Regions from separate parts of the Virgibacillus sp. Bac332 genome, predicted to be linked through region 2. Evidence: predicted binding sites of a transcription regulator. Region 2 holds the regulator's gene; each other region holds the start of a gene.
The links. Region 2 encodes CtsR, which represses protease genes until heat stress. Its sites were predicted from a motif close to ATGGTCAATAAAGGTCAAACA; they were not measured.

Region 1: the regulator CtsR is predicted to act here: its motif matches at 1,160-1,180, upstream of D9782_RS10485 (ATP-dependent Clp protease ATP-binding subunit).
Region 3: the regulator CtsR is predicted to act here: its motif matches at 1,479-1,499, upstream of clpP (ATP-dependent Clp endopeptidase proteolytic subunit ClpP).

The regions. Positions count from the first base shown of each region.
Region 1 is NZ_CP033046.1:2,195,383-2,198,670, forward strand. Features, by position in the region: gene mbcS (acyl-CoA synthetase MbcS) at 1-891, shown strand, start outside; gene D9782_RS10485 (ATP-dependent Clp protease ATP-binding subunit) at 1,262-3,288, shown strand, end outside.
Region 2 is NZ_CP033046.1:1,158,133-1,161,420, forward strand. Features, by position in the region: rRNA gene D9782_RS05475 (23S ribosomal RNA) at 1-58, shown strand, start outside; rRNA gene rrf (5S ribosomal RNA) at 208-323, shown strand; gene D9782_RS05485 (MgtC/SapB family protein) at 740-1,387, shown strand; gene D9782_RS05490 (CtsR family transcriptional regulator) at 1,612-2,079, shown strand; gene D9782_RS05495 (protein-arginine kinase activator protein McsA) at 2,092-2,640, shown strand; gene D9782_RS05500 (protein-arginine kinase McsB) at 2,637-3,288, shown strand, end outside.
Region 3 is NZ_CP033046.1:4,289,833-4,293,120, forward strand. Features, by position in the region: gene D9782_RS21045 (CYP152 family fatty-acid peroxygenase CypC) at 1-829, opposite strand, end outside; tRNA gene D9782_RS21050 (tRNA-Arg) at 1,262-1,334, opposite strand; gene clpP (ATP-dependent Clp endopeptidase proteolytic subunit ClpP) at 1,560-2,147, shown strand; gene D9782_RS21060 (HPr family phosphocarrier protein) at 2,192-2,446, opposite strand; gene whiA (DNA-binding protein WhiA) at 2,610-3,288, opposite strand, start outside.

The sequences.
Region 1 (3,288 bases), 1.0 Mb from region 2:
TTATTATCTGTGTTAGGTTCAGGAGCAACAGGATTTATTTATCATGGAAAATTTGACGCGGAAAAATATCTACAGTTACTGCAGGAACAAGAAATTAATGTACTTTGCTGCACACCTACGGAATACCGAATCATGGCGAAACTCGACAATTTGGAAGAATACGAGCTTCCTGCCTTACATAGTGCTGTTTCGGCTGGTGAGCCATTGAATGTGGAGGTAATCAATACATTTCAGCATTATTTTAATGTAACGGTTCGTGATGGGTATGGACAAACGGAGAACACATTACTACTTGGATTTATGAAGAATATGGATGTGAGACCAGGGTCAATGGGAAAACCAACTCCGGGTAATGAGGTCGATATTATTGATGAAAATGGTATTCCCGTTCAAGTTGGGGAGATTGGCGATATTGCAGTAAAGCTCGATTGCCCAGCCTTGTTTCGAGAGTATTATCAAGATACAGAACGGACTTCTATGTCAAGACGTGGCGATTACTATGTGACAGGAGATCAGGCTTCTAAGGATGAGGAAGGTTATTTCTGGTTTGAAGGAAGAAGCGATGATATCATTATTAGTTCAGGATATACAATTGGTCCTTTTGAAGTAGAGGATGCATTGGTTAAGCATCCATCTGTCCAAGAATGTGCTGTTGTAGCAAGTCCCGATGAAATACGGGGGAACATTGTAAAAGCCTTTGTGGTGTTACGTCAATCTCAAGCAATAGGGTCAGAGTTAGTCAAGGAGTTGCAAGAGCATGTTAAAACTTTAACTGGTCCATATAAATATCCAAGAGAAATTGAATTTATTGATGAATTACCAAAGACTACTTCTGGGAAAACAAGAAGAGTTGAATTACGTAATCGAGAAAAATTCAAGGTAAATGAATAGAAATGGTTAAAGAGGGCTCATATGCTCTCTTTTTTGTAGTCTAGGAAATTATAAAAGGAGTCAGCTGTCCAGAAACTAGGCGATTTCACGAATCGCCCTTTGATAAGTCATCATTGACTCGCAAGCTCTCTCCGCTGGCTCGCTCCAGTCGCTACGTTTCTAATTGGGTGCTTTCGCTTTTGTTCCTTCGCATAGCCATGTTTTATAAACTCATTTATGTGGGAATGTTACTAGTGAGCATCGTAAAAAAAATTAATCAAAATGCTTGAAAGTCAAAAAAGGTCAGAGTATAATAATAGTCAAAGGTCAAATATAGTCAAAGTCAAACTTTTAATGATTACAATAAACATATTTCTAAGGAGGAATGGAAATGCTTTGTCAAAACTGTAAACAAAACGAAGCTAGCATTAATGTTGCAATGAATATCAATAGTCAGCATATGCAAATGCACCTATGTAATGAATGCTTTCGTGAAATCCAAGGGCAAATGATGAATTCCAATGACTTCTTCTCACAATCCCCATTTGAACATATGAATGGTTTTCAAGCGAATGGATCTCCGAAAATGGGGACAAGAACAAAACAAAAAAACGGAAACCGAGGTAATGGATTAATTGATCAACTTGCAAAAAACGTAACACATGCAGCAAGGGCTGGTTTGATTGATCCGGTAATCGGCAGAGATAAAGAAGTCAAACGAGTTGTTGAAACTTTAAATCGTAGAAATAAAAATAATCCCGTATTAATAGGAGAGCCTGGTGTTGGTAAAACTGCGATTGCAGAAGGCTTGGCACTTAAAATTACAGAAGGAGATGTGCCTACAAAATTAATCAATAAAGAAATTTATATGCTAGATGTGGCATCACTTGTTGCTAATACGGGTGTTCGTGGTCAATTTGAAGAACGTATGAAACAATTAATTAACGAATTACAAGAACGTCAAGATGTTATCTTATTTGTTGATGAAATACACCTATTAGTTGGAGCAGGCACTGCAGAAAGCTCGCAAATGGATGCAGGAAATATTTTAAAACCTGCACTAGCCAGAGGTGAATTACAATTAATTGGTGCTACAACATTAAAAGAATATCGTCAAATTGAGAAAGATGCGGCACTAGAACGTAGATTACAGCCCATCATTGTAAAAGAACCTTCAAGTGAAGAAGCAGTTCAGATATTACAGGGTATTAAGGATCGTTATGAGAAATTCCATGAGGTTCGTTATTCTGATGAAGCTATTCGGGCATTTGTAACACTTTCAAAACGATATATTCAAGATCGTTACTTGCCTGATAAAGCGATTGATTTGATGGATGAAGTTGGTTCACGTTTGAATCTAGCTAATGCTTCGAAAGACTCTGATACAATAAACCAACGATTAGAAGAAATTATTAAAGAGAAAGAAGAAGCTGCTGAAAGAGAAGATTATGAACGTGCTGCAAATTTAAGATATCAAGAAATACAGTTGCAAAAACAACTAGATAAAGCGAAAGATGAAGAACAAATTATCGATGTAGATATTTCCGATATTCAATTGATTGTTGAAGAAAAAACTGGGATACCTGTTACAAAGCTTCAAGCTGATGAACAAGAAAAAATGAAAAACATTGGTGAAAACCTAAGTGCAAAAGTGATTGGACAAGATGTAGCTGTAGATAAAGTTGCCAAAGCGATTCGTCGTAGTCGAGCAGGCTTAAAATCAAATTATCGACCAATTGGTTCTTTCCTTTTCGTTGGACCAACTGGTGTTGGTAAAACAGAACTAACAAAAGCCTTAGCGGAAGAATTATTTGGCTCCAGAGATTCGTTAATCCGTCTTGATATGAGTGAGTATATGGAGAAACATGCTGTATCAAAAATCATTGGTTCACCTCCAGGCTATGTAGGTCATGAAGAAGCGGGTCAATTAACGGAAAAAGTACGTCGCAACCCATACTCCATTATTCTATTAGATGAAATAGAAAAAGCACATCCAGACGTACAAAACATGTTCCTACAAATTATGGAGGACGGTCATTTAACGGATTCGCAAGGAAGAACAGTTAGCTTTAAAGAAACTGTAATTATTATGACGAGCAATGCTGGAACAGGTGTTAAAACAGTGAATGTTGGTTTTAATAGGGAGTCCCATGAATCTGTATCTACGATGGAGAATCTTCTGGCATATTTCAAACCAGAATTTCTTAACCGCTTCGATGCGATTATTCAATTTAACGAACTAACCGAAGAAAACCTAATGCAAATTGTAGATCTTATGCTTGCTGATCTACAAAAAACAATCGAAGAAAATGATCTATCGATTACGATTACAAATGAAGCTAAACAAGAATTGGTTCGACTTGGCTATGACCGCCGTTTTGGCGCAAGACCTTTACGTAGAGTAATCCAAGATAAAAT
Region 2 (3,288 bases):
GTGGAAGCGTGGTGACACGTGGAGCTGACGGATACTAATCGATCGAGGACTTAACTAACTTCTTTTGGTTGTCGTTGAATGATCTCTTATTTAGTTTTTAGGGTACAAAAAAATCCTTGCATTTTCTCAGGAAACTGCATATAATATAACTTGTCCTTAAGAAGAAGGACGTTCTGAAACAACACAGAACGATCTACATCCTTTAGGTCTGGTAGCAATAGCGGAGAGGTCACACCTGTTCCCATGCCGAACACAGAAGTTAAGCTCTCCAGCGCCGATGGTAGTTGGGGCTTTGCCCCTGCAAGAGTAGGACGCCGCCAGGCGAACAAGAAGGAAGACTGAGTGAATTTTTTTACTCAGTCTTTTTTGTAGTCTAGGAGTTAATTAAATTTGATCCTGTGTATAAATATGGGCGTGTTGAGCCGCGTCCACCCGGCTCTAGCACCCAGAAACAAGGTAACTTCACGAATAACCCTAATCTAAGTCATCATCGGCTCGCAAGCTCACCGTGATTCCTTTACCTCCGTTGACTCGCTCCATTTGTTCTTATGTAAAATATTTGGCCAGTAGTATTATGATAAATAGCAAGGTTTAATCATATATATAAGAGAAAAATATAAAAAGATGCCACTATACCTTTTATTTAGATTCATGTAAAATGAAGGGAAAAATGGACAGGGGGGTGCGAAAATTGCAAGCTTTTTTAGACGAATTATTGGGTGATCATTTTTATCTTATTATGTTACGTGTATTAATTGCGTTAGTTCTTTCTGGGTTAATTGGATTTGAAAGAGAAGTAAAGAATCATTCAGCCGGTTTTCGCACACATATCTTAGTTGGGGTCGGAGCCTGTTTAATGATGCTACTTTCCTTATTTGGATTTGAGTCATTTATGGAGTATGATAACGTTCGATTCGATCCTGCGAGAATACCATCCTATGTAATAAGCGGGATAGGTTTTCTGGGAGCAGGAACAATTATTGTTTATGGTGGCGCAATTCGCGGTTTAACAACTGCTGCTTCCATATGGACAGTTGCTGGTATAGGGCTTGTGGTTGGTGCCGGCATGTACGCAGCTGCTGTTTTTACGACATTTATCATTTTACTAAGTTTAATTTTTCTTAATAATTTTGAGCGACTATTTACAAAGGGGGGGACTTCCCACTTAATTGAGATTGTCACCTTACCCGATCTAAAGGTGAATGAGCTTGTTTCAGCGTTGGAAAAATTCGATTTAACCATAAAAAAAGTAGAGATTATTAAAATAGAAAACGACTTGCGAAATATTTTTATTAAAATAGAAAGAAAGCCAGATCTAGATCGAATTTCTTTATTTGAGGAAATTTCTAAAGTAGATCATGTGAAAAATATATCTGAGCTTAAGTAAATGGGGCTGCTAGAAGAACTTTACAACATATAATATGGTGTAAGGTTCTTTTTTTAATAGAAGAAATGATAGAGATCTCGTTCATTCATAGGTTTCGTAATGGTGATTTTTGTCTAGAATAAACATAGAACAAGGTATTTGCATCTTCTCGATTTTGACGTATAATAAAGGTAAAGTCAAAGATAGTCAAAGTCAAAGGATGCAGCTAAAAAGGGGGTGGGCATATGAGTAATATTTCAGATGTGATAGAAAATTATTTAAAACAGATACTTCAGGCTAAAGGAAAAAATGTGATTGAAATTAAACGAAGCGAGATCGCTGATCAATTTCAATGTGTCCCCTCACAGATAAATTATGTGATTAATACGCGCTTTACTGTGGAAAAAGGATATATAGTGGAGAGTAAACGTGGTGGTGGTGGATATATTCGTATTATGCGAGTAATTCATCAAGATAAATCAGAATTAATCAATGAAATAATTGAAATGATTAATCCAACAGTTTCTCAACAAAAATCTGTCGATGTGTTAGAAAGGCTATTGGAAGAAAATCTTATTACAGAACGCGAAGCAAAAATTATGCTGAGTGCTATTGATAGAAATACACTCGCATTTCAATTGCCGTTACGAGATGAAATTCGTGCGCGCATACTTACAACGATGCTGAATACGCTAAAGTATTTGAATAAGTAGGGGGGAATGCAAATGGAATGCCAGGAATGTCATGAACGACCTGCTACACTGCACTTTACACAATTGATTCAGGGACAAAAGATGGAAGTGCATGTATGTAAAGTTTGTGCAAAAGAAAAAGGATATTTGACATATCCAGAAGATGGATATTCATTGCATAATTTACTTTCTGGGCTCTTTAACTTTGATACATCAAATATGGCGGGACCTCAAGGGTCAGCCTATCAGCAAGTAAAAGAGCTACAGTGTCCTAAATGTGAAATGACCTTCTCGGAATTCAAACAAATAGGGAAATTTGGATGTGCGCTTTGCTACGAAACGTTTAATCATCGTCTGGACCCTATTTTCCGACGAGTACATGCTGGTAATACAAAGCATAGCGGAAAAATCCCTAAACGCCAAGGTGGGGATTTGCATAAGAAGAAGCAAGCAGAAGAATTAAAAGTAAAACTAAAAACGCTGGTGGAGAATGAGGAATTTGAAGAGGCTGCTAAAATAAGAGATAAAATTAAAGCGTTAAATCATGCGCAAGATGATTCGGGAGCAGGTGATCATACATGACACTACAGCAATTTATGAATAAGGCTATTAGCCCTTGGATGAGGGAGGAAGGACCAGATAGCGATATTGTACTAAGTAGTCGTATTCGCCTTGCAAGGAACTTTGCAAATATTGCTTATCCAATTCTTGCTGAGCCAAATCAATTAGAAGAAATAAGGAATTTCTTTAAAGAGAAATATGAAAATCAGTCATTTAGCGAGTATAAGAATATTTCCTTTATTTCTATCCGGGACTTATCAGCAGTTGAGAAACGCGTATTAGTAGAAAAACATTTAATCAGCCCATTATTGGCAAAGCACTCAGAGTCAGCTGCAACACTTATTTCTGAGAATGAACAGGTGTCCTTGATGATCAACGAGGAAGATCATATTCGTTTGCAACTGTACTTTCCAGGATTTCAATTATCTAAGGCGTTGCAAAAGGCATTTGAATTTGATGATTGGTTAGAAGAAAAAATTAATTATGCCTTTGATGAAACAAGAGGATACCTTACGAGCTGCCCTACTAATGTAGGTACTGGGATGCGTGCATCTGTCATGATGCATCTACCAGCTCTTGTTTTAACAAAACAAATAAATCGTATGATACCTGCCATTAATCAGTTAGGGCTTGTAGTCCGCGGTATTTATGGAGAAGGTAGTGAAGCGC
Region 3 (3,288 bases), 1.4 Mb from region 2:
ATTTCTCATCACTCCTTTCAAGCTTCTTCGTTTCGTTTGGATAATGATAAACTGTTAAAGCAATAAAATTGATGAATATAGCAATCGCTACAAGTGGCCGTAAGATATTAATCACTTCTACAGCAACTGTATCTGTATCAAGAGAATTCCCATATGGATCGTGATACCTAATAAATTTGTACAAAATACTATTTTCAGATACATTCACTTTTCCATCACGAATCTCTTCAACGAGTTTCCCTACCCACTTTTCTATACGATTTCTAGCATTCCTTCCTAGCCAATGGGTGGGGCCAATAGCTGCTACTGACTCGAACATTGCCCCTAAATCTTTCGTTACCCCTTTTACTTTATTTGCTGACACGGGTATACTTATCCATTCGCAGGCTGTTCTGCACATAATTTCCTTAACTTCTTCATAAAAAATAACCTTATCCATTTGCACCCATTTATCTACCGCTAACTTCCATTGTTTTCTTATAATTCCAGTCAATCTGTCCAGTTCATTGGAAGACATGATCGACATAAACATTTCCTTACGTTGTCTATGGGCTTGTCCATCTAAAGCCTGAACTCCATTCTTACCGAATAATGTTTGTACTGCCCGATTAGGAGCTGCATCTTTTCTTTTAAATTTCTCGTTGTCATAAAATATTTCTGCTGCTTCTTTACCTCCCATGCAAATCGCTTTTTTTCCAACTAGCCTTGTCTCGAAAATATCACAACTAAAAATTTGACGTCTATTTAAGATATACCTATATCCTTCTCTTATAAGACTTAAAGTATGATCTATTCCTTCTTCTCGAGGTATTTGACTTCTATACGACATATGATCCAACTCCATTTTCGAGTAATGATCTTAATTTTTGTAGATTATCCCCGGTTTATTCGCAAAAATACAAGGACAATCGTTCGTGAAGGTATGACACAGCTTCTACTTATTAAGATTAAAGGTAACTACGCTTGCTTGAATACATGTGCAACTAAGACACACGCAGGAATTAAAAAGACAAGGCTTCCGCGGACTGCACTCGTCCGGCTGTAGTGAAAATCAACTGTATTCCACTATTAACATATAAATTATTCTATATTTAATAGGCTGGATGGTTAATGAAATTGACTTCATTTAAATCTTAATCTGTTTCTAACTGAAAAAATTGCAAAAAATATTGCAAACAAAAAACACGTATAAATCTTGATACTTCAAGATTTATACGTGTTTTATTACTTATTTTATTATCTTCTTCTACGATCATAATTACGCGCCCGGAGGGATTCGAACCCCCGACTCACGGTACCGGAAACCGTTGCTCTATCCCCTGAGCTACGGGCGCATGTACTATTCACTAATTAAGACACATAGAATATTATAACGTCATATTAGTAGGTACACAAGTATTTTTAGTTATCATAGGTTTATTTTTGACAATTATGGGAATGATGGAAGTGTATTTTCATTGGTTACGAGTTAAACTTTTTGTTTGACCTTTTTTGACCTATTAGTTATGATAAATATATCCGATCTAATGGATATTCGAATAGATAAGGGAGGATTTTACATGAATTTAATACCTACAGTTATTGAACAAACAAATCGTGGAGAGCGTGCCTACGATATTTACTCACGCTTACTAAAAGATCGTATCATTATGCTAGGGAGTGCCATCGATGATAATGTGGCAAATTCCATTGTAGCACAATTACTATTCCTTGAAGCAGAGGATCCAGGAAAAGATATCTCGTTATACATTAATTCACCAGGTGGATCTATCACTGCTGGTATGGCTATATATGATACCATGCAATTTATTAAATCTGACGTCTCCACAATCTGCACAGGGATGGCAGCATCTATGGGTGCATTCTTACTTGCAGCAGGTGAAAAAGGGAAACGCTTTGCATTACCAAACAGTGAAGTTATGATTCACCAACCGCTTGGAGGGACACAAGGCCAAGCTACAGACATTGAAATTCACGCACGTAGAATCATCCAAATGCGTGAAAAAATTAATGAAATTCTTTCAGAGCGTACTGGTCAACCAATAGATGTTATCGAGCGAGATACAGATCGCGATAATTTTATGTCAGCTCATAAATCTGTTGAGTATGGTCTGATTGATAAAATAATGGAACGTAAACCAGAATAGTTTTATTCAAAAAATCCCTTTCACAAAAAGAAAGGGATTTTTTATTACTTTTTGGCAACAAAGGAAGTAAGTTGTGACAATGCTGCTTCTTCATCTGCTCCTTCTGCGATCAACGTAATCTGTTCTCCAGTAGTTATCGCTAAGCTCATCAAGCCCATGATACTCTTTGCATTCACTTTTTTACCATTTTTCTCAAGAAATATATGAGATGTATATCGGTTAGCCTCCTGTACAAATTCTGCTGCAGGTCTCGCTTGTAAGCCAGTTGTCAGTTCCACCTTAATTGACCTCTCAACCAAATACCTCATCCTCCCCTTAAATGAAAACGCTATCAAATATTACATAAATAGAACGAAATATGGTGATTCAGTGGAATTTCCCACTGAATCACGAAGGGCTACATTAAACTACAAGATTTTAAATTATCCGTATTATATCATGAATGGTAATCAAATTAAACAATTACTGTAAAACTTCACCTTTTTTAATTTTTTCAGCAAAAGCATCGATTTTTTTCAAGCGATGGTTTACACCTGATTTTGATATTTTACCACTTGTAACTAATTCACCAAGCTCCTTTAGGGAGACATCCTGATGTTTTACACGTAAAACTGCGATTTCCCTGAGTTTTTCCGGTAACTGATCTAAACCAACTGTACGTTCAATTAGGTTAATGTTTTCTATTTGACGAAATGCTGCACCAATCGTTTTATTTAAATTAGCCGTTTCACAATTAACAAGTCGATTAACAGAGTTTCTCATATCACGCACAATTCGTACATCCTCAAACTTAAATAAAGCATTATGTGCACCGATAATGCTAAGAAATTCCGTAATCTTTTCTGCTTCTTTCATATATACGATATATCCATTTTTCCTTTCCAGCTTACGAGCATGTAAATCAAACGCATTAAGTAAATCACAAAGTGCATCATTATGCTCCTGATAAAAGTTAAATACTTCCAAATGATAGGAAGATGTCTCCGGATTATTAATGGAGCCACCTGCAAGAAACGCTCCACGTAAATAGGCACGCTTGCAACAAGATTTTTTTACGTATCTCTCGGATATATTCCTTGTAAAGGTATAGGGCTCTTGCAATATAGTTAAATCCTTTAATAAAGAACGCACATCTTCCTTT